Regions from separate parts of the Arthrobacter sp. K5 genome, predicted to be linked through region 3. Evidence: riboswitches for the same ligand, from Rfam matches in the RefSeq annotation. Region 3 holds a riboswitch; each other region holds the start of a gene.
What was found. A riboswitch is a leader RNA that binds a small molecule or an ion and turns the genes downstream of it on or off. The one in region 3 is predicted to bind thiamine pyrophosphate.
Positions count from the first base shown of each region.

Region 1: another riboswitch for thiamine pyrophosphate. It lies ahead of ABRP34_RS12330 (ECF transporter S component); the one in region 3 lies ahead of thiD (bifunctional hydroxymethylpyrimidine kinase/phosphomethylpyrimidine kinase).
Region 2: another riboswitch for thiamine pyrophosphate. It lies ahead of thiO (glycine oxidase ThiO); the one in region 3 lies ahead of thiD (bifunctional hydroxymethylpyrimidine kinase/phosphomethylpyrimidine kinase).

Region 1 is NZ_CP159279.1:2,717,743-2,724,476, forward strand. It holds gene ABRP34_RS12320 (energy-coupling factor transporter transmembrane component T) at 1-277, opposite strand, end outside; gene ABRP34_RS12325 (ABC transporter ATP-binding protein) at 274-1,935, opposite strand; gene ABRP34_RS12330 (ECF transporter S component) at 1,935-2,555, opposite strand; TPP riboswitch at 2,628-2,771, opposite strand; gene ABRP34_RS12335 (heme-degrading domain-containing protein) at 2,891-3,442, shown strand; gene ABRP34_RS12340 (DUF4235 domain-containing protein) at 3,500-3,763, shown strand; gene ABRP34_RS12345 (hypothetical protein) at 4,235-6,217, shown strand; gene mnhG (monovalent cation/H(+) antiporter subunit G) at 6,288-6,704, opposite strand; gene ABRP34_RS12355 (monovalent cation/H+ antiporter complex subunit F) at 6,694-6,734, opposite strand, start outside.
Region 2 is NZ_CP159279.1:1,470,977-1,477,710, reverse strand. It holds gene ABRP34_RS06575 (RNB domain-containing ribonuclease) at 1-1,343, opposite strand, end outside; gene ABRP34_RS06570 (ferritin-like fold-containing protein) at 1,385-2,071, shown strand; gene thiE (thiamine phosphate synthase) at 2,072-2,773, opposite strand; TPP riboswitch at 2,801-2,920, shown strand; gene thiO (glycine oxidase ThiO) at 2,914-4,164, shown strand; gene thiS (sulfur carrier protein ThiS) at 4,199-4,435, shown strand; gene ABRP34_RS06550 (thiazole synthase) at 4,441-5,235, shown strand; gene ABRP34_RS06545 (4a-hydroxytetrahydrobiopterin dehydratase) at 5,299-5,982, shown strand; gene ABRP34_RS06540 (hypothetical protein) at 5,979-6,281, opposite strand; gene ABRP34_RS06535 (DUF3107 domain-containing protein) at 6,290-6,514, opposite strand; gene ABRP34_RS06530 (TetR/AcrR family transcriptional regulator) at 6,571-6,734, opposite strand, start outside.
Region 3 is NZ_CP159279.1:1,038,768-1,045,501, forward strand. It holds gene rpmA (50S ribosomal protein L27) at 1-184, opposite strand, end outside; gene rplU (50S ribosomal protein L21) at 245-553, opposite strand; gene thiD (bifunctional hydroxymethylpyrimidine kinase/phosphomethylpyrimidine kinase) at 883-2,448, opposite strand; TPP riboswitch at 2,431-2,527, opposite strand; gene ABRP34_RS04590 (Rne/Rng family ribonuclease) at 2,716-6,012, opposite strand; gene ABRP34_RS04595 (vitamin K epoxide reductase family protein) at 6,470-6,734, shown strand, end outside.

The DNA.
Region 1 (6,734 bases), 1.7 Mb from region 3:
GCAGTATCCTTCCGCTGTCCGGCGCCAGGATGGAGGTGCTCCAGCCGCCCACAGCGGCAGCCAGGATCAGCGGCCACCCGCGCTGCCACAGCAGCGAAAACGTCAACCCGGCCAGCGGAAAGACCAGCAGCTCGCACGCGAGCGCCACCGAGGCGGACATCCAGTCGATGGACAGCGCCAGCACCAGGGTGATCAGGAAGACCGCGGCGAATTTGGCCAGTGGATTGGCGCGTGTCAGCACTGCCCGGTTTCCGGTGAGTGTCAGTGCTTCCCTCATGTCGCAGCCTGTTCTGACGTTGGTTCGGCTTCTGAAGTGGGCACAATGAGCCCGGGCTCCACGGGTCGCGGCTCGGGCCGTCCGCCGGAGCCCAGCCGCAGCTCGGTGCCGCCGAGCACATGCGTGAACTCCTCGTCGTGCGTGACGGACACGACCGCCGTGCCGGCGTCGAGCAGCTCAGAAAGGAACGAGGCAAGCTCCGCCCAGGTGTTGGCATCCTGGCCGAAGGTTGGCTCGTCCAGGACCAGCACCTGCGGGTGGGCGGCCAGGACAGTGGCCACGGACAGCCGGCGTTTCTCCCCGCCGGACAGCGTGTACGGGTTGGCGTCCACGAGATGCGTGAGGCGAAGGCGCTCCAGCAGCTCGTCAACGCGGTCCTCGCCGTGGCCCAGATGGCGCGGCCCGAACTGCAGCTCGTCCAGGACGCGGCCGGTGACGAACTGGTGCTCGGGTTCCTGGAACACCGTGCCGATCCGGGCGATCAGCTGCTCGGCCCTCCACTTGAAAGGGTCAATTCCTGCTCCGCCACTCAACTCAACGGTCGCGGAGACCTTGCCGTCCACCGGAGGCAGCAGCCCGGCGAGCGTCAGCGCAAAGGTGGACTTGCCGGCGCCGTTGGGACCCGTGACGGTCAGCGCCTCCCCCGCCCGGACCTGCGCCGTGACGTCCCGCAGTACGGGCTCGGGCGGTACGGAGCGGAAGCCGCGGCGCCGGGGCCGTTCCCGCGACACCGCGAGCTTTTCGGCGGCGAGCAGCAGCTGGCCGCCGTCAATGCCGGGGACAGCCAGGCGGCGCCGGGTTTCGGGGACGTAGCCCGGGACCCAGACGCCGGCGGCGGTAAGCATCCCGCGGGCCTGCTCGAGGACCTCGTCCGGCGTCCCGTCGATCAGCACCGCACCGTTCGCTGCGGACCCCGGCTGCATGACCACGATGCGGTCCACCAGATCTTTCCAGGCCGCGACCCGGTGCTCCACCACCACCAGGGTGGCCCCGGTCTTGTCGAGGCAGCGGCCCACGGCGTCCCGGACCTCCAGGACGCCGACCGGGTCGAGGTTCGCGGTCGGCTCGTCCAGCAGAATGAGTCCCGGACGCATCGCCAGTATGCCGGCGAGCGCCAGGCGCTGCTTCTGGCCGCCGGACAGGGCCGACGTCGGGTGGTTCAGCGGCAGGTGCGACAGTCCGACGTCGTCCAGCGCCTCGTGCACGCGGCGCCAGATCTCGTCGCGGGGCACGGAGAGGTTCTCGGCGCCGAAGGCGACGTCGTCGCCCAGGCGGGAGAGCACCACCTGGGTTTCCGGGTCCTGCTGCATGAGTCCGGCACGGCCCCGTTGCGCGCGCGGCGGCGCACCGTCGATGAGCAACTCGCCGCTCTCATCCGGGTCGTCGCGGTCCGCTGCCCCGGTGTCAAGGGTCCCGGCGTCCAGGGTCCCGTGCACGGTACTGCTGCCCGCGTCGCTGTCCCCCAGCACCCCGGCCAGGGCGTGGAGCAGCGTGGACTTGCCTGCCCCGGAAGGGCCCAGCAGCAGGACGCGTTCGCCGGGGCGGATGTCCAGGTCCAGGGCGTGGACGGCAGGTTTGGTGCGGCCGGCGTGGCGCCAGCCCCACCCGCGGGCGTGTACCGCGGCGGGGCGGACCGCGCCGTCGTGTTGTCCGGGCATTAGGAGAAGACGGGCTCCGTGGCTGCCTTGCGGGAGGCGAAGGAGCTCAGCACGCCGGTCCTGGCCAGGCCCCGGGTGGCGATCCAGGACAGGGCACCGGCGATGACTGCGCCAGAGATGGCGCAGAACACGATGTACGCGAACTTGTCGCCTGCGGCGTAGGCGATGTTCCAGCCCCACGGTGCGAAGGAGTCGTTGAGGCCGCAGAACAGCCCGGCACCGGCGCCTGCCAGCAGCGATGCGGGGAGGTTGAACTTCCGGTACACCAGGGCGGCGAACACGAGCTCCGCGCCCAGGCCCTGCAGGACGCCGGAGATCAGCACCGTGGTGCCGTACTGCGAGCCCATGAGAAGTTCACCCGTGGCTGCCACCGTTTCGCAGAACAGGGCCGCGCCGGGCTTGCGGATAATGAGCATGCCCAGGACCGCCGGAATCATCCAGCCGCCGGCGTACAGGCCGGTCAGCGGCGGGTAGACGGCGTTGATGGGGGTGGAGATGAGGTTGGCCCCCTGGGACCAGGCCCAGAAGATCACGCCGCCGGCAACGGCGATAAGTGCTGCCACGACGATGTCGGCCACGCGCCAGTTGTAGCTGGTTTTCTTGATTGCTGCAGTTGTCATGATGGTCCTCCTGAGGAACAGGAGGGGAAAGCGTTCCCCCGGCTGCCGGTGGCTGGGCCACCTGCTGCCGGGCACTTTGAGAACTCGACTCCCTTACGCCGGTACTAGCCGGATCAGGTTCGAGGGTCTGCGGCGGTCCGCACTCTCAGCGCCCATCCGCGGTTGCGCTGGCAGTTGCCTTTGCATCCCGACGGCGGCGCTCCCCTGTCGTGATAAATCTGCCCTTGTGGGCCGGTCCAGTTTACACCTCGGAGGTCCCGGAATCCCGGGGCCGTTGTCACAATGCCGGAGTTTTCCTGCGCCGTCGGGACAGCTGTCCGGAGTACATTGGGGCCATGACGCTACAGGACTCCGGCAGCACTGCCCTGCCCGCCTTTGACCCCGATGCCTCCGAGGAACAGCCGGCGGGATCCCTGGAAGCCCTGATCGGTCAGATCGAGGGTGAAATCGCCGAACTGCAGTTCCCGAGGTTCAGCAAGGACGATGCACTGGCGCTGGGCCTGGAACTGGTGGAACGCGGCAAGGAGGACAACCTGCCCATTGCCATCGACATCACCAAAGGCGAACAGGTCCTCTTCCACGTTGCGCTCGAGGGAGCCACTCCGGACAACGAGGGCTGGGTGCGGGCCAAGCAGCGGACTGCCGTGCGCTATGAGGAGCCCTCACTGCTGGTAGGCCTGCGCGGCAGGGCCGGCGGGGGACGGATCGAGGACAACGCCTGGTTCGACCAGTCCACCTACGCTGCCCACGGCGGAGCCTTCCCGATCTATGTGCGGGACGTGGGAGCGGTGGCCGTGGTCACGGTGTCCGGGCTGCCGCAGAAGGCGGACCACGACCTTGTGGTGCAGGCGTTGCGGGAAATCCACCGGTCCATGCGGCTAGGCTAGCGCCTCATGCGGATAGGGTAGGAAAAGACCAGTGTTCATCACGCGAGGAGTTCCGCAATGAGTTTCTTCATCAAGCTGCTTGGCACCGGCATCAGCCTGCTGGCAGGGTTCGCCGGCACCAAGGCCGTCGATACCATCTGGGAAAAGGTCACGGGCCGGAAGCCCCCCAAGGGTGACAAGGACGACGTCCCCACCACGCTGCGCACAGCCCTGACGTTCGCCCTCGTCTCCGCTTCCGTGAGCGCGGTGATCCAGGTGCTGGCCAACCGTGGCACCCAGCGGGCCATCACCCGCTTCGCCAAGACCCAGGACATCGTCTAGCGGCAAGCTTCGCCAAGACCCAGGCATCTCCCAGCGCAGGACATCGTCCAGCGCCAGGACATCGTCCCGGCCCTTTAGCCCCCCAACATAGGGTGAGCCTGGTCCGGCCGGTTCGGCATCCTGCCGGGTTTCTCCAAGCCCGGCACGCCAATCTATACATGTTCTGAACCCGGCAGTGCTGATGACCTCGGCCGGGCTCACAACAGCCGGACCCGGCACCGCAGACCCGCGGTGCCGGGTCCGGTCACGTCCTGCGGCGGCAGCCGGTCACGTGCCCCCGCAGCCGCCGGCATCAAGCCCCGGCACGGCCCGCGGCGGCGCTGGCAAGGCCTTGGCAGGAGCACCACGGGTCCCCCCACGCCGCCGCCAAAAACCTTAGATTCCAAGGTTTTTGCAACCTCGTACCCGAACGTTTTTCCAACCCACGCCGCATTAGGTGGATGCCATCAGCGTCTTTTCGAGGAGACAAAAATGGTATCCATCCCACCTTTCCTGTCGGCCCAGCGCCTGACCCCACGACATCGGGCCCCGCGCCCATCCCGCCGCCGCGGAATCGCTGTCGCGACGGCCGTGCTGCTCGCCGCGACCGGCGCCGGCACATCGCTTGCCGCCACACAGGTGACGGTGAAGAACCCTGGCGGACTGACCGCCGTCGGGCCCGTCAACACCGAGTATGGCTTCCCGTCCTGGTACGAGGACAGCAACAAAACCCGCGTCGAGCTCTGCCTTGACGCGGAAAACCCGCTTTGCGGCTTCCTGCCCGGAGACATCCCGGACGAGACCGCCCCCATTTCGTTCCCGGACAACTTCCCGGAAGAGGCGTTCTACATGCTCGCCGGCTCGGAACTGGCCCTTCCCGGTGGAGGCCGCGCCGTCCTGGTCCTCGGTCTGGAGGCAGCGTTCGCCAACACGGTCACCGAAGGCGACCAGGTGGTGTTCGGGCGGCAGCGCATCGTCGTCAAGGGCGGACCGGCCAACGCCACCCTGACGTTCCAGCACCCCTACGGCACCATCACCATCGACACCGACGGCGCCGGCGACGGCAAGCTCGTCGAGGACATTTCACCCGCCGTCGGCAACTTCTCCACGGCCCTGAAGAGCAACATCGGCCCGTTCCTGAAGTGGGATCCGGCCGCCGCCCCGGCAGCGCCCGAAGGCTACCTCGGAGACCCGGGCCAGGACCACACCGTTACCGGCAGCCCGTTCGGTTACAACAAGTTCTCGGTGAACGGCGGCGGCCTGGCCCTGGAAACGGACCAGTTCACCGTCCAGGGCAAGATCTCCACCAATCAGGGAGTCAACGGCGACAGCGCCGTCCTGAACAGCACCATGATCGATGTGTTCGCCAGCAGCGGGAACGGCGCCCAGCTCCAGGTGGACGGGCAGGCCGGGGTTTTCGAAACCACCCCCATGCTCAGTGACCCCGACACGGGCAGGTATTACGCCCGGGTCCAGTTCACCGGGACCGCGCCGGCCACGGTGAAGGTCACCAACATCGGCGACAAGCCCGCCAGCAGCAGCCAGATCAGCGTCACCAAGCCCAGCGGCATCCTGATCACCAAGGCTGTCTATGACGGCACGAACCTGACCGTCGGTGCCCTCTCCTCCGTTGGCTACCCGCTGACCGTCACCGGTCTGGGCACACTGGATGAGCCGGCGGCCGGAACAGCAGCCGAAAAGTCGTTCCCGGTGAAGGCTCCCCCGGCCACCGTCACGGTGAAAACCGCAGCCGGCGGCTCCGCGTCCCTGCCCGTGACCGTCACCGGCGGTTCGGCAACTCCGGTCGGGCTGGACCCGGTCACTCCCGCCCCGGATCCCGGCCCCGTCGTCGACACCGGCAGCGGGTCCGTCCCCGGCGAAACGCAGCCGACGACGGCGGTAGCCACCGCCGCTTCGACCACGGTCACGCGCGGCGGAACAGTCCAGCTGGACGGCAGCGCCTCCACGGGTGCCGCCAGCTACAAGTGGCTCCAGGTCAGCGGACCCGCCGTCACCTTCTCCAGCGACACAGCCGCCAAGCCCACCGTCACCGTCCCGTACTACGCCAAGACCACCGATACGGCGCCGCTGACAGCCAAGGCCAACGACCCCATCCAGATCCAGCTGATCGTCACGGACAAGAACGGCATCGGCAGCGCACCGGCGACGGTGAATCTGACGGTCCAGACGGACACCGTTGCTGTCGCCGGTTCCCGCCACCGGCTGGGCACCGAGCTTCGGGTCACGGGCACTTCAACGCTGGCCGGCAACACGGCAGTCCTGATCCCGGCCACTACCGTGGTCATCTACGACACCACGCCCGGCCGGGCCGTCACCAAGATCGGCACAGCACAGGTCGACACCCTCGGTGCCTGGTCCTACCGGGTGAAGCCCGGACCGAACCGGCAGATCACCAGCGTCCTGGTCCAGTCCAGCCGTGGCGGCACCGCAACCGGGGTGCTCGCAACCCGGTAGAAATCCGCTGCTACCGCTCAGGGCCCCGTCTGCTCAGCAGGCGGGGCCCTGCCCGTGGTTTCGGCCGCCGTCAACCAGCGGTGCGGTTGCCGGCGTCGTCCTCTTCCGATTCCCGGGCCGCCTTGGCGGCCTTCACCACCACGGCCTCCAGCTCATCAGTGCTGAGCAGCTCCTTGTGGAGGTGCTTGGTGCGGTAGCCGGCGCGGCCCACCATGTGGGCCGAGACCGGCACGGTGAGCAGCTGGAAGATCCAGGCCACGAGCAGAACCGGCCACACCCACCAGGTGCGCAACTGCAGCCCCACCGCCGCCAGCAGCAGGAACAGTCCGAGCACCTGGGGCTTGGTGGCGGCGTGCATGCGGCTCATCAGGTCCGGGAAGCGCAGCAGGCCGATGGCGGCGGCGAGGGACATCAGAGCGCCCACCACCATGAAGACGGCCGACACAGCATCGATCAGGGTATCCACGGCGTTCGGTTCAGGACTCATTGGGCTGCTCCCGTCTGTCGGCCACGAAGC
Region 2 (6,734 bases), 430 kb from region 3:
TTGTTGCCGTTCCCATTTCCGGCGCCGTTCCCGTTCCCTTTCCCGTTTTTGGCGGGCTTTGACCCGGAGATCACCACGGCATCGAACTCCTGTCCGATGTGGTTGATCAGCAGCGCGGCTTCGACGGTGTCCAGGGCAAGGCGTTCCATCCTCGCCGCCAGCTGGTCCGAGTACGCCATGATTTCGGGCAGCGAGGGGAGCGCCTCCCGGGCCCAGGCAGGCACGGGCTGGTTGTTGCTCAGTGCCTCGCAGATGACCAGGACAAACCGGTCCACGAGCCGGCGCAGCGGCGCGGTGGTGTGGGCGTACGCCGTGCCGATGGCTGACTGGACGGCGACCTCCGGGACGGTTCCGTCGAAATGCGTGTACGCGGCGCCGCGGAAGAGCATGCCGGCCGAATGGAGGATGGCCAGTTGCCGGTGGTCGGTGGGGTCGAGGGTGCGCAGGTACTCGCCGTAGCTTTCCTGCCCGTCCCAGGGTTTGCCCAGCGCGGCTGTCTGGCGCTTGAAGTGGCTGAGCGAGCGTTCATCCGGGGCCGGCATGGTGCGCAGGATCCCCACCTTGCCATTGAGCATCAGCGAAGCGGCGGCCATCCCGGTCATGAGCGAAATCTGGGCGTTCCAGTCCTCCACCGGAAGCTGGGGGACCGCCACGATCCGGTAGCCGCCGTCGGGAAGCTGAACAATCTCCTGTTCCGGCATGTTCAGGCTGGCCCCGCCGCGGGCCCGCTCCAGGTCCACGCGCTTGCGCCCCACCTCGCGCAACAGCTGCAGCATGGGAGGGGCGGTTCCGGCATCCAGGTCCGCCTGGACGCCCCTGTAGTTGAGCTTGGCTCGGCTGCGCACGGTGGCCCGGCGCACCACCACGGACACCACCTCGGCGGCGGCGTCGAGCTCGAAGTCCCAGACGAAGGCGGAGCACAGCTGTCCGGCCAGCAGGCTGCCGGCGTTCTCGCTGATCACCTCGGGATGCAGCGGTATCCGGCCGTCCGGCGCGTAGAAAGTCTGCCCGCGGCGGCGGGTCTCGGCATCGAGCGCGCCGCCCGGCCGCACGAAGGACGGTACGTCGGCAATGGCGTAGAGGATCCGGTAGCCCTCGCCGCGGCGTTCGATGAACAGTGCCTGGTCCAGATCGGTGGACGACGGCGGATCGATGGTCAGGAATTCCACCCCGGTCAGGTCCAGGTCCGGAAACTGCCGGTCCGCCACGGCGGCTTCGGCTTCCTTGAGAACGTCCTCGGGGAAGTCCCCCGGTAGCTCCAGCTCCGTCCGCAGTGCGCTCAGGGCGTTCGCGAGCGCGTTGGTCTGCTCGTGGACGCTGGGCGACAGACGATGATGTGACACGAAAATCAGGTTAGCCCGAATTGCGCCGTTAGTCTTGGATTATGGGCACATCCTCGGCTGACACCGCTCGCTACGACCGTTTCGTCGCAGACCTTTTCGGCGTGATGGCGTATGGCGAATTGTCCGCGTTCGAACGGCTCTCCTCCGACGCCCGCTACTCACCCACGCTGCATGACCGGGCCGTGATCGGCAGGATTGCGGTCATTGAATTCGAGCACTACGAACTGGTGAGCGCCAAGCTGGCTGAGATGGGCGTCGACGTCGAAAATGCGATGCTGCCGTTCCAGTCGGCCGTGGACCACTTCCACGAACGTACCCGTCCGGCGGACTGGTACGAATCCCTGATGAAGGCCTATGTGGTGGACACTGTGTCCGCCGATTTCTACCGCGCGGTGGCCCGGTTCGTGGATCCCGGAACGCGCGAGCTCATCCAGCAGATCCAGTCGTCGGAAGAAGCCACGGGCGTCCTCCGGGAGCGGCTCAAGGGAGCGCTGGCGGACGACCCCCGGCTCGCGTCCAGGCTCGCGCTGTGGGGCCGCCGCCTCCTGGGTGAAGCAGTCACGCAGGCCCAGCGCGTGGGCCACGAGCACGCCTTTCTTGGCGAGCTGTTCGTCGAGGCGGAGCCCGGCGCCACGGACGCCACCGCACGGGAGCTGATGCGGGGCATCACCGCCGAAGTCGCGGACAACCATTCCCGGCGGATGGTGCAGCTGGGACTGAGCGGATAGCTAGGAGATGGCCGCCGGCGCCGTTGCGTCGAGGGCGTCGAGCAGTTCCGCGGCGGCGGCTGTCGGGTCTGCCGCATCGGTGATGGCGCGGACGACGACGATCCGGCTGGCTCCGGCCGCCAGGACCTGCTCCACGTTCGTGCGGTCGATCCCGCCGATCGCGAACCAGGGCAGCAGCAGGCCGCCGACCCGTTCCTCGTTCGCGGTGCGGACAGCCTCCGCCGCGTAGCGCACAAGGTCGAGCCCGACGGCGGCGCGCCCAGGCTTCGTGGGCGTGGCCCAGAGCGGGCCCACACAGAAATAGTCCAGGCCGCTGCGACCGTGGGCGGCGCCGATGGCGGCATCCACCTGATCCGTGCTGTGGGTGGACAGTCCGATCACGGTGGCATCGTGCAGCAGCTTCCGGGCGGCGCGGAGCGGCAGGTCCTTCTGGCCGATGTGGAAGACCGGTGCACCGGCGATGGACGCGATGTCGGCGCGGTCGTTCACCGCCCACAGCCGGCCGTGCCTGCGGGCGGCGGCGTGGACGACTTCCAGCAGCTCGAGTTCCTCGGCCGCCTCGATGCTCTTGTCCCGCAGCTGGATGATGTCCACGCCGCCGGCAAACGCCGCGTCCACGAAGTCCGCGAAGTCCCCGCGGTCCTTGCGGGCGTCGGTGCAGAGGTACAGGCGGGCGGCGGTGTGGGCAGAGTGCTGGGTCATGGCAACCACCTTAGTTCCTCTAAACTGGGCAGGTACCGCGGGAGCCGTTACTGCTGTCATAAAAGGCGCAGGGCTGAGAGGGCGTCAGAGCCGACCGCTTGACCTGATCCGGTTAGTACCGGCGTAGGGAAGGATTATGCATGAACCCTGGCACAAACGGCGAAGAATGTGCCGCCACGAGTCTTGAGGCAGATGTGGCCGTCATCGGCGGCGGTGTGGTGGGCCACGGCATCGCCTGGGAGGCACGGCGCTCCGGCCGCTCGGTGGTGCTCATCGACGAAGCCCCCGGCAGCGGCGCAAGCTGGGCCGCGGCCGGGATGCTCGCTCCGGTCAGCGAACTGCATTACCAGGAGGAAGGGCTCCTGGAACTGATGCTGGAGTCCTCCGCCGGATGGCCGGAGTTTGCCGCCACCCTCACCGCCGGCGAGGACGCCGGGTACCTGACGACGCCGACACTTGCCGTGGGTGCCGATCCCGCCGACCGCCGCGCCCTGATGGACCTGCGGGACGTGCAGCGGACCCACGGCCTGGAGGTTGAACCGCTGACCATCCGCGAGGCACGTTCCCGGGAGCCGCTGATCAGCCCCGCGATCTCCTGCGCCCTGGATATCCCTGCGGACCACCAGGTGGATCCGCGAAGGCTCGTCCGGGCGATCGCCGACGGGCTGGCCGGCCATGGCCAGGAGATTGCGGCGGCGGGGGGATACGCGGTGCGGGAGCACGCCGCCGGCCTGCTCTGGGACGGCGGGCGGGTCTGCGGGGTCCGGCTGGCCGGAGGCGGGTCCGTCAGGGCGGCCGAGACCGTGGTGGCCAGCGGCCTGGCCGCGGCGCGGCTGCAGAACCTCCCGGAAGGCCTGCACCTGCCGCTGCGCCCGGTCTACGGAGACATCCTCAGGCTCAGGGTCCCCGCACACCTGCGGCCCCTGCTCACCGCAACGGTCCGCGGCATGGTGCGGGGCGTTCCGGTCTACATCGTGCCCCGCCAGGACGGCACGGTGGTGATTGGCGCCACCCAGCGCGAGGACGGGGTGCCGGGCACCAGCGCCGGCGGTGTCTACCAGCTGCTGCGCGATGCGCAGGTCCTGCTGCCGGCGGTCGCCGAGCTCGAGCTGCTCGAAGCCACCGCACGGGCGCGGCCGGGAACACCGGACAACGCGCCGCTGCTTGGCCGGGTGCCGGCCCGCGGGCAGGCGCCCGGGACGGACGTAGCCGGCCTCATCATCGCCACCGGCTTCTTCCGCCACGGCGTCCTGCTGACCCCGGCGGCCGCAGCGATCTGCCGCCAGCTCATGGACGGGATCGCGGATCCGCGCTGGGCCGCGTTCCGGCCGGGCCGGTTTTCCGCCGGGCTCGAGGACCCGGTGGGAGCGTCCGCTGCACTCTCACATTGACCTGCGTCACATTTGACCCGAACAAGGAACCAGCATGAACATCACTCTGAACGGTATTGAACAGGAAGTAGGCGAGGGCGCCTCGGTCACCTCGCTCGTCAGCCAGGTCACGGGACGCCGCCTGTCCGCCAACGGGCAGGCCGCCGACGGCCAGCGACTGGGTGTGGCGGTGGCGCGCAATGCAGCCGTCGTGCCGCGCAGCCAGTGGCACAGCACCGCCCTCGCCGAGGGCGATGAGATCGAACTAGTCACGGCAGTCCAGGGAGGATGAGCACGATGGCAGAAACACTGATTGGAACAGCAGACAGCCTTGTCATTGACGGGGTGGAGCTGACCTCGCGGCTCATCATGGGCACCGGAGGCGCTCCGAGCCTGGACGGTCTCGGCTCAGCGCTGGTCGCGTCCGGCACCCAGCTGACCACAGTTGCGATGCGGCGCTATTCGCCGGCCGAAACAGGCTCGCTCTTCCAGCTGCTGGTGGACCACAACATCCGCGTGCTCCCCAACACTGCCGGCTGCTTCACGGCCCGGGAGGCTGTCATGACGGCCGAGTTGGCCCGTGAGGCGCTGGAGACCGACTGGGTCAAGCTCGAGGTCATCGCTGACGAGCACACGCTGCTGCCTGACGCCGTGGAGCTGGTGGACGCCACCGAGCAGTTGGTCAACCGCGGCTTCAAGGTCTTCGCCTACACCAACGACGACCCCGTTCTGGCGCTCCGGCTCGAAAACCTGGGAGCCTCGGCCGTCATGCCGCTGGGGGCACCGATCGGCACGGGCCTGGGTATCCTCAATCCGCACAACATCGAGCTGATCGTGTCGAGGGCCTCCGTTCCGGTGGTCCTGGATGCGGGGATCGGCACGGCCTCTGACGCGGCACTGGCCATGGAGCTGGGCTGCGACGCCGTGCTGCTGGCTACCGCGGTCACCCGCGCGCAGAACCCTGCACTCATGGCCGAGGCCTTCAAACACGCCGTCAACGCCGGTAGGCTGGCGCGTGCGGCCGGGCGGATCCCGCGCCGTGAGCATGCCCTGGCGTCGTCGGCCATGGAGGGCCGGGCGGAATTCCTCTAGGTCCGGCCGCCTCTGCCGGCCCGGCGCGCGGCAGGCTCAACAGGTCCTTCCGAGGAGTGCACCGTGGCCGCCAGAGACGACATTCTCACCCGAGCCCAGATCGACGACGCGCTCGCAGGGCTTCCCGACTGGCGCTACAGGCTGGGCGGCCTGGTCACTGTCTATAAAACGCCGACGGCGGCGTCCGCGCTTGAGCTGATTGCCGCCGTCGGGCGTGTGGCAGAGGACATGGACCACCATCCGGACCTGGACTGGCGCTATAACCGGGTGTTCATCCGGTTCAGTTCCCACGACGTCGGCGGCGAGGTAACCACACGGGACACCCGGGCCGCGGCCTCCGTCAGCGAGGCTGCCTCGGCGGCGGGCGCCGAGGCCCAGCCCGGCCTGTACCGGTCGGTGGACATCGGTATCGACACGGCCGACGCGGCGGCGATCTCCGAGGTCTGGCGCGTCGCCCTCGGTTACCGGAAGGGCCGGTTCGGGGACCTCGTGGACCCGTACGGCCGCGGCCCGGGCGTGTGGTTCCAGGAGACCCCGACGCCGAACGACAACCGCCTGCACCTGGACGTCCACCGCTCAAAGGCCGAGTCGGCATCCGTCCTGGAGAAGACGGCGGCCACCGGGGCCTTAATAAACAGTGACCACGCACCCAATTGGGTGGTGGTCACTGATGCCCAGGGGAACCGGCTATGCCTGTGCACCGAGGAGGGCCAGGGGCCGGACATTGCCGGCTCTGAGGGCAACTAGATCTTCAGCGCTGCCGTCAGCCGCTGGGTGTCCTGTGTGGCACGGGCACGGCCGAGGTAGACCGCCACCGCCAGGGCGGCAGCCGTCCCGGCCACCATGGGAAGGACCCACGGCAGCCAGGTGAGGCCCGGCTGGTAGCCCAGCCCCGCCCAGATGCAGATGATCCACGCCAGCATGCCCACCACCGCAGCGGTGCCGGCCGGCAGGAGAATGCCGTACTTGGTGTGGCGCCGGTCGTTGGCCCAGACGATGAAGCCGGCGGCAACGGTTACCAGGAGCACGATCACGAGGGACAGCACTGGACGGCCTACAGTGCGCCGAAGCCGACCCGGCGCACTTCCTCTGCGCCGATCTCGACGTAGCCCAGGACGTTGGCCGGGATGATGATCTGGCGGCCCTTCTCGTCGTTCAGGCGCAGCTCGCTGCCCTTGGCGATGGCCTCGGCCACGACTTTGGCCACAGCGTCAGCATCCTGAGCCGATTCCAGCACAATTTCACGGCCGACGTTCTGAATGCCGATCTTTACTTCCACAGCAAGGCCTCCCAGCCAGTCAAGGTTGAAATTTCAAAGGTAGTTTCAGTTGTAGTCTAGGTCTCTTTGGGGAAGCGAGAGATTCCGCGCCAAGCTAAACGGTAAATCAGGTCGCTGGCCACATCGAGGTCGAGGTTCCCGTCCGTTTCGAGCCAGTACCGTGCGCTGACCTGTGCCATGCCTGCAAGCCCGCGGCCCAGCAGCTGGGCCTCCAGCAGGG
Region 3 (6,734 bases):
GTGCGAACAGTGTGTCGTCGCCACCGCGGCCAACGCCTGCACCGGGGTGGAAGTGGGTGCCGCGCTGGCGAACGATGATCTCGCCTGCGGAAACTACCTGGCCGCCGAAGCGCTTGACGCCGAGGTACTGGGCGTTGGAGTCACGACCGTTGCGAGTGGAGCTCGCGCCTTTTTTATGTGCCATTTGGAATGCCTGCCTTTAAATTCTGGGGAATCTGCTGAAAACCTGAACAGTAACCGGTGGTTACTTGATACCGGTGATCTTGACCTTGGTCAGTTCCTGACGGTGACCCTGGCGCTTCTTGTAACCGGTCTTGTTCTTGAACTTCTGGATGACGATCTTCGGACCACGAAGGTCCTGGAGGATCTCAGCCGTAACCGTTACCTTGGCCAGGTCCGCAGCTGCGGAGGTGACCTTGTCGCCGTCTACCAGGAGCAGCGCGGGCAGCTCAATGGTGCTGCCAGCTCCACCGGCGACGCGGTTCAGGGTAACGAAGTCTCCAACGGAAACCTTCTCTTGGCGGCCGCCTGCGCGGACAATCGCGTACACCACTTGGGCACTCACTTCTCTCGACGTCTATTACTAAATTTGCGTGCGGAACCTGGGTCCGATGAATTGGCCTGGCTCTCGCTGTGCCTCAACGCCGTGGATTGCCCGGGGGGAACCCGTGAGCTATCCCAGGAACAAGCCCGATTGGGCGATCCCGGGTCATAACCCAAGTGTTGGCGTAAGCACCGAAGATCTAGAATACGCTAATTCCGTCGTCGGCCGCAAATGAGGCTGGCACCGGCGGGTTGTCCGTGATAGGCGCCACACGGGCGCTGTTCCGGACATCCGATGCCGTGCGCGACTATCTTACCCGGCGCAGCGCCCGTTTCCGCTCAGCTGTGACGGCTCGGCGCGTCGAAGAAGTCCACCTCGTAGCGGCAGGACTGCCGGAACGCGGTGATCATCGCTTCACGCTCCCCTGCCGACGCGGCCCGGCCGGCGTCGTCGGCGATTTCGATGGCCCGCAGGGTCGCGGCGGCGAACTCCTCGTCGGCGTAGGTCCGCAGCCACTCGGCGTAAGGGTGCCCGGCCTGCGCCCCGGCGGCCACATATTCGGCGTGCAGGGTCTCCCCCACCTCGGCGTACAGCCAGAAGCAGGGCAGGACGGCGGCGACCAGCACCGCGTAACTGCCGCCCGCCGAAGCTGCGACCAGATGATCCACATACGCCTTCGTGACCGGGCCAAGTTCCGTCTGCACGGAGCGCGTGCTGAGCCAGTTGCGGTGCAGTTCCGATTCAACCTCCAGGCATTGCTGGGCTGAGTGCGCCCAGAACAGCTGCTCGGACTCGGTCGGCGCGAGTGCGCTGGCCCGCGCCAGCACACGGGAGTAGCCGTTGAGGTAAATGGCATCCTGGGCCAGGTAGTACGCGAATTCCCGCTCCGCCAGGGTGCCTTCGGCGAGTCCACGGATGAAGCCCAGGCCATAGATGGCTTCCAGGTCGGCAACGGTCTCGGCGCGCAGCAGTTCCGCGAACCCGCCCTTCCGTTCGGGCTGGGCCAGGTGGTGGAAGTGGTGGATCGGTCCGTTGCCTGCGCCGACCTCCAGCTGCCCGGAGGTACGGAGCGCCCCGGCCAGCCAGGGCTTGACCGCCCGCAGGGACGCCTCCCAGTCGCCCAGCCGTGCCTGGGCCGTGGCCATGGCCGAGGAGAGCGAGCACCCGGTGCCGTGGCTGTTCCGCGTGCCAATCCGTTCGCCCGCAAACTCCACCACCTCAGCAGACAGCAGCCCGGCCGTGTTCACGAGGGCATCCGGGCAGGTTGAGCCGTTCAGGTGACCGCCTTTGACAAGGACCGTGGCACCGGTCCGGGCCGCGAGCCGCCTGCCCTGGTCAAGGGCGGCGGGCCAGTCCGCGGCCTCCGGTTCCCCGAGCAGCATGGCCAGTTCGGGCAGGTTGGGGGTGATCAGGTCCGCCAGCGGCAGCAGTTCGCCGAGGGCTGCCTCCGCGGACTCCTGCAGGAGGCGGTCACCGCTGGTGGCCACCATCACCGGATCCACAACCACGACGCCGGGCCGCACCTTTTCGAGCCAGCCGCGGACGGCGGCAATCACCTGTGCATCGCCCAGCATGCCGATCTTCACGGCGTCCACCTGGATGTCGTCGCTGACGGCATCCAGTTGCGCTGACAGGAAGGTTGCCGGCGGAACGTGCACGCCGCGCACGCCGGTGGTGTTCTGGGCAGTGAGGGCCGTTATGGCGGCCATTCCGTAGCCACCGTGGGCCGCAATACTCTTCAGGTCGGCCTGTATGCCTGCGCCGCCGGACGGATCCGACCCCGCAATGGCAAGGACCCGGGGAACGTCGCGGGAGGTCCGGCCGGGCGGCGCCACGGTTTCCAGAAGGGAACCGGCGGCAGCCGCGGGTGCGGGCAGGAGTGATGCTGATGACAAGGAAGACATCCCTTCGCCGGTGCTAACCGGACAGGTTCAACGGGTTTGGATCTCAGCCGGCCCGTGCGCGGCACCCCGTGTCAGTCCCCCAGCCTAGCGGTTCGTCCGGGCCGGGACACGGAATTTGACGTTTGCGACAGGCTTCCGCGGTCTGTGCCCCGCCGCCTGGACATTGACCCATGCACTGGCCGGTGCCACATCCGCCTGACCCAGAAAGGTCCGGCACCGCAGGCGCGGTGCCGGACCTTCCATGAGTCAGCTCAGAGTTCGCTGGTCCTAGAGCTCTGAGGCGGGTACCCCGACGCCCAGGATGATCGGTTCGCTGGCGGGCTGCTGAGCCGCCTTGGGGGCTCCCTGTGCATCGCCCGTCTCCGGCGCCTTGGCCTCGTGCGAGTGCCCGGCAGCGGCCACCGGAGCAACCTCGTGGTGTTCCACGGATGTCTCGTTGGCTGCACCCTGGGCGCGGCTGGCACTGCGGTTGCGGCGCGGACGGCGGCTGCGCGACGGCTCGGCGGCGCTTTCGGCGCGCTGGGCTTCCGGCTGCTGGCTGGCAGGCCGCGCCATGGCAGGAGCATGCTCCTCCTCAGCGGGGCCGGGGGCGGCCGGAGCACCGAGGTGCGCGAAGGCTTCCTCCAGGCGGTGCAGCGTCAGGGCCGGCTCTTCCTTAACCGGCTCCTCGCTGTGATCCACAAACGGAAGAATGACTTTCTCGCCGCCGAAGGTGAGCACAGCACCGGGCCGTCCGGAGACGCTCTCCGTTTCCGGAGCGCGGTGCACCACGGGGCTTTCCGGTGCTGCGGCCGCGGGTGCAGCCGGCCGTGCGGCCTCACCCGACGCTGCGGCGCTGTGCGCTGCTTCCTCGTGCAAGTGGGCGGCGTGGGCTGCTGCCGCGATGTTGGCAAGGGCAGCGCGGGTCGCTTCAGCCTTGGCGTGGCGTTCTGCTTCCGACGGTTCCGGATGGTGCACGGCAGCAGGGGCAGCCGGGGCAGTCTCGAAGGACGGCTGTCCACCCTTGCCGCGGCGGCGCTTCCGCTCGGACCGGGCAGGGGGCTGGACCTCTGCGCGGTGCACGTGGTGCTCCGCGGCCACGGTGTTGGCGCGGCGGTGCTCCACCGGCTCGTCATGGGTGACGACGCCCCGGCCGGCGCATGCCTCGCACTGCTCGCCGAAGACTTCCAGGAGGCCGGTGCCCATGCGCTTGCGCGTCATCTGCACGAGTCCCAGGGAGGTCACTTCGGCCACCTGGTGCTTTGTCCGGTCGCGGCCCAGGCATTCCACCAGTCGGCGCAGGACAAGGTCGCGGTTGGATTCCAGCACCATGTCGATGAAGTCGATGACGATGATGCCGCCGATGTCGCGCAGCCGCAGCTGGCGGACAACTTCCTCGGCTGCTTCCAGGTTGTTCTTGGTGACTGTCTCTTCGAGATTGCCGCCGCTGCCGGTGAACTTGCCGGTGTTGACGTCAACAACGGTCATGGCCTCGGTCCGGTCAATGACCAGCGAGCCGCCGGACGGCAGGAATACCTTGCGGTCCAGTGCCTTGTGGATCTGCTCGTCAATGCGCCAGGCGGAGAAGATGTCCTCGTCCCTGGTCCACTTTTCGAGCCGGCCCACCAGGTCCGGAGCAACGTAGGTGACGTAGGCCTCGATGGTGTCCCACGCTTCGTCGCCGGACACGATCAGCTTGGAGAAGTCCTCGTTGAAGACGTCCCGCACAACCTTGATGGTCAGGTCCGGTTCACCGTAGAGCAGTTCGGGGGCGAGTACCTTGGTGGACTTCGCCTGGCTCTCAATCCCCTCCCACTGGGCACGGAGACGGTTGATGTCGTGGGTCAGTTCCTCTTCGGAGGCGCCTTCAGCGGCCGTCCGCACAATGACGCCCGCGTCCTCGGGGAGGCGGTCCTTGAGGATCCGCTTCAGGCGGTTCCGTTCGACGTCGGGCAGCTTGCGGGAGATGCCGGTCATGGACCCGCCGGGGACATACACGAGATACCGGCCGGGCAGGGAGATCTGGCTGGTGAGCCGTGCACCCTTGTGGCCCACCGGGTCCTTGGTCACCTGGACCAGGACGGAGTCGCCGGACTTCAGCGCGTTTTCGATCCGGCGCTGCTTGCCTTCAAGGGTGGCTGCGTCCCAATTGACCTCACCGGCGTACAGCACGGCGTTGCGGCCGCGTCCGATGTCCACGAAAGCGGCTTCCATGGACGGCAGGACGTTCTGGACCTTGCCCAGGTAGACGTTGCCGATCAGGGAGTCCTGCTGCGTCTTGGAGACGAAATGCTCAGCCAGGACCCCGTCCTCCAGGACACCGATCTGGATTCTGTCGTCGCGCTGGCGGACGATCATCTGGCGGTCCACGGATTCCCGACGGGCCAGGAACTCGGCCTCGGTAATCACGGTGCGGCGGCGGCCCGTGTCCCGCGATTCGCGGCGGCGCTGCTTCTTGGCCTCCAGGCGGGTGGATCCCTTGACGCTGGTGACGCGGTTGCTCGCCGGCGCCTCGCTGATGGTCCGCGGGGCACGGACGCGGGTGACCGTGTTGGGGGGATCGTCGTCTCCCCCGCCGGTCAGTTCCAGGTCCTGGTCACCGCGGCGGCGGCGACGGCGACGGCGGGACGTCACGCCGTCTTCCGGCTGCGCCCCCTCGTCTTCGCCGGCTTCGTCAGAATCGTCAGTTCCCTCGTCGCCGTCGGTAAGCTCGCGGTCGGTCCGGCTGCGGCCGCGGCGGCCGCGGCTGCGCCGCCGGCGGCGGCCGCCCTCGTCCTCCAGCTCGTCCTCGCCCTCCTCGGCTGCCACGTCCTCTTTGGCGGGAGCGGCAGGGCGGATGACGGTGTTCAGGTCAGGGGCCTGGAAGATGATCGATGTAACTGAGGCAGGCTCCAGGAAGAGCGAACCCAGGGGCGACTGCCCGGCAGCCTCTTCTTCGGGCTCTTCCTCGGCACCGGCTTCCTGTGCAGCCACCTGTACGGCAGGGGCTGCTCCGGCCGGCGCTGCCTGGGCTGCAGGGGCGCCAGCAGCCGGGGCGGGCACCTCCGTCCGTCCGGTTGACGCCGTCTCAGTGGCAGTCGCGGCGGCGGCAGGCTCGGCAGACTCCGCCGGCTCAACGGGGCTTTCGGCCGGCTCCGCGGCTTTCGGTTTTGTTGCCCGGCGGCGGCGCACAGGCTTTGACTCGGCAGAAGGTTCCTCGGCGGCCGGAGCGGCCGCAGCCTCGACTGCCTGCTCCGTGGCGGCTGCCTGTTCGCCGGCTTCCTTCACGTCAACTTCGGCCCCGGCGGCTTCCGCAAACGCGGGCAACGGCTCTTCGGCAGCCTTCTTCCGGGCGCGGGTCCGGCGCACCGGGGTCTTGGCCGGGGCCTCGGCGCTGCTTTCGGCGACAGCGGACTCCGGCACTGCGGTATCAGCTGCTGCGGTGTCAGCCGCTGCAGTGTCAGGCGAGGCCGCGGACTCCGCGTCCGCTGCTGTGGCCTTGGGCGGCGCCTTGCGCCGTGTCCTGGTGGCTTTCTTGGGAGCCTCGGCGGCTTCGCCGGCGGCAGCCGGTTCAACATTCACGGCTATAACCTGGTCATTATCCATATGTGGCAACACTCCTGCCCCTGACGTACCGCCACATTCGGCACCCATTGGGGCACATATTGTCAAAACCCGCAGGCATTGACAGAAGTCAATTGGATACCAGCAGGCTCGCACCGGCAGTGGGGTGCGGCAGGCCTGACAGGCCGGCGGGATTGTTACTGGAACCCGTTGTTTCTGACATCCACAACCAGGTGCCGTCCAATGGAAGGTGGGAGGCTGGATCTTCTTTCCAAAGCCTGCACCACTGCTCATTGGCGGTCTTGGGAACAAGCCACCGGACTGGAGTTCGAATGTGGTTCGCTCTCCAGCCACGTTTATTCTCTCATATTGCTGTTCAAATACGCTGTAATTGTGTGACAAAGCCGGTCAATGCGGCCTTTGGCGGTGAGTACAGACTGCCCCAAGCTGGCGGCGATACAATCTGGGCAGGAGCACCCCGGACAAAGGACGCCATCCCATGCCACGCATATCGCCTTCGACAGGCACGGACTACGAACAGGACCACCAGGACGGTGCCGGACCCGCCGCGGCACGGGCCGGTGCCGCCGTACCGGCCATGACACGCGACCGCCCCTTCGGCTGGCTGCTGGTCATCACCGGCGTCGTGGGCTGGCTGGCGTCGGGCATCCTGGTGCTGGAAAAGCTCGAGGTCCTCAAGGATCCCAACCACGCCACCGTCTGCGACGTGAACCCCTGGATTTCCTGCGGGCAGGTCATGCAGA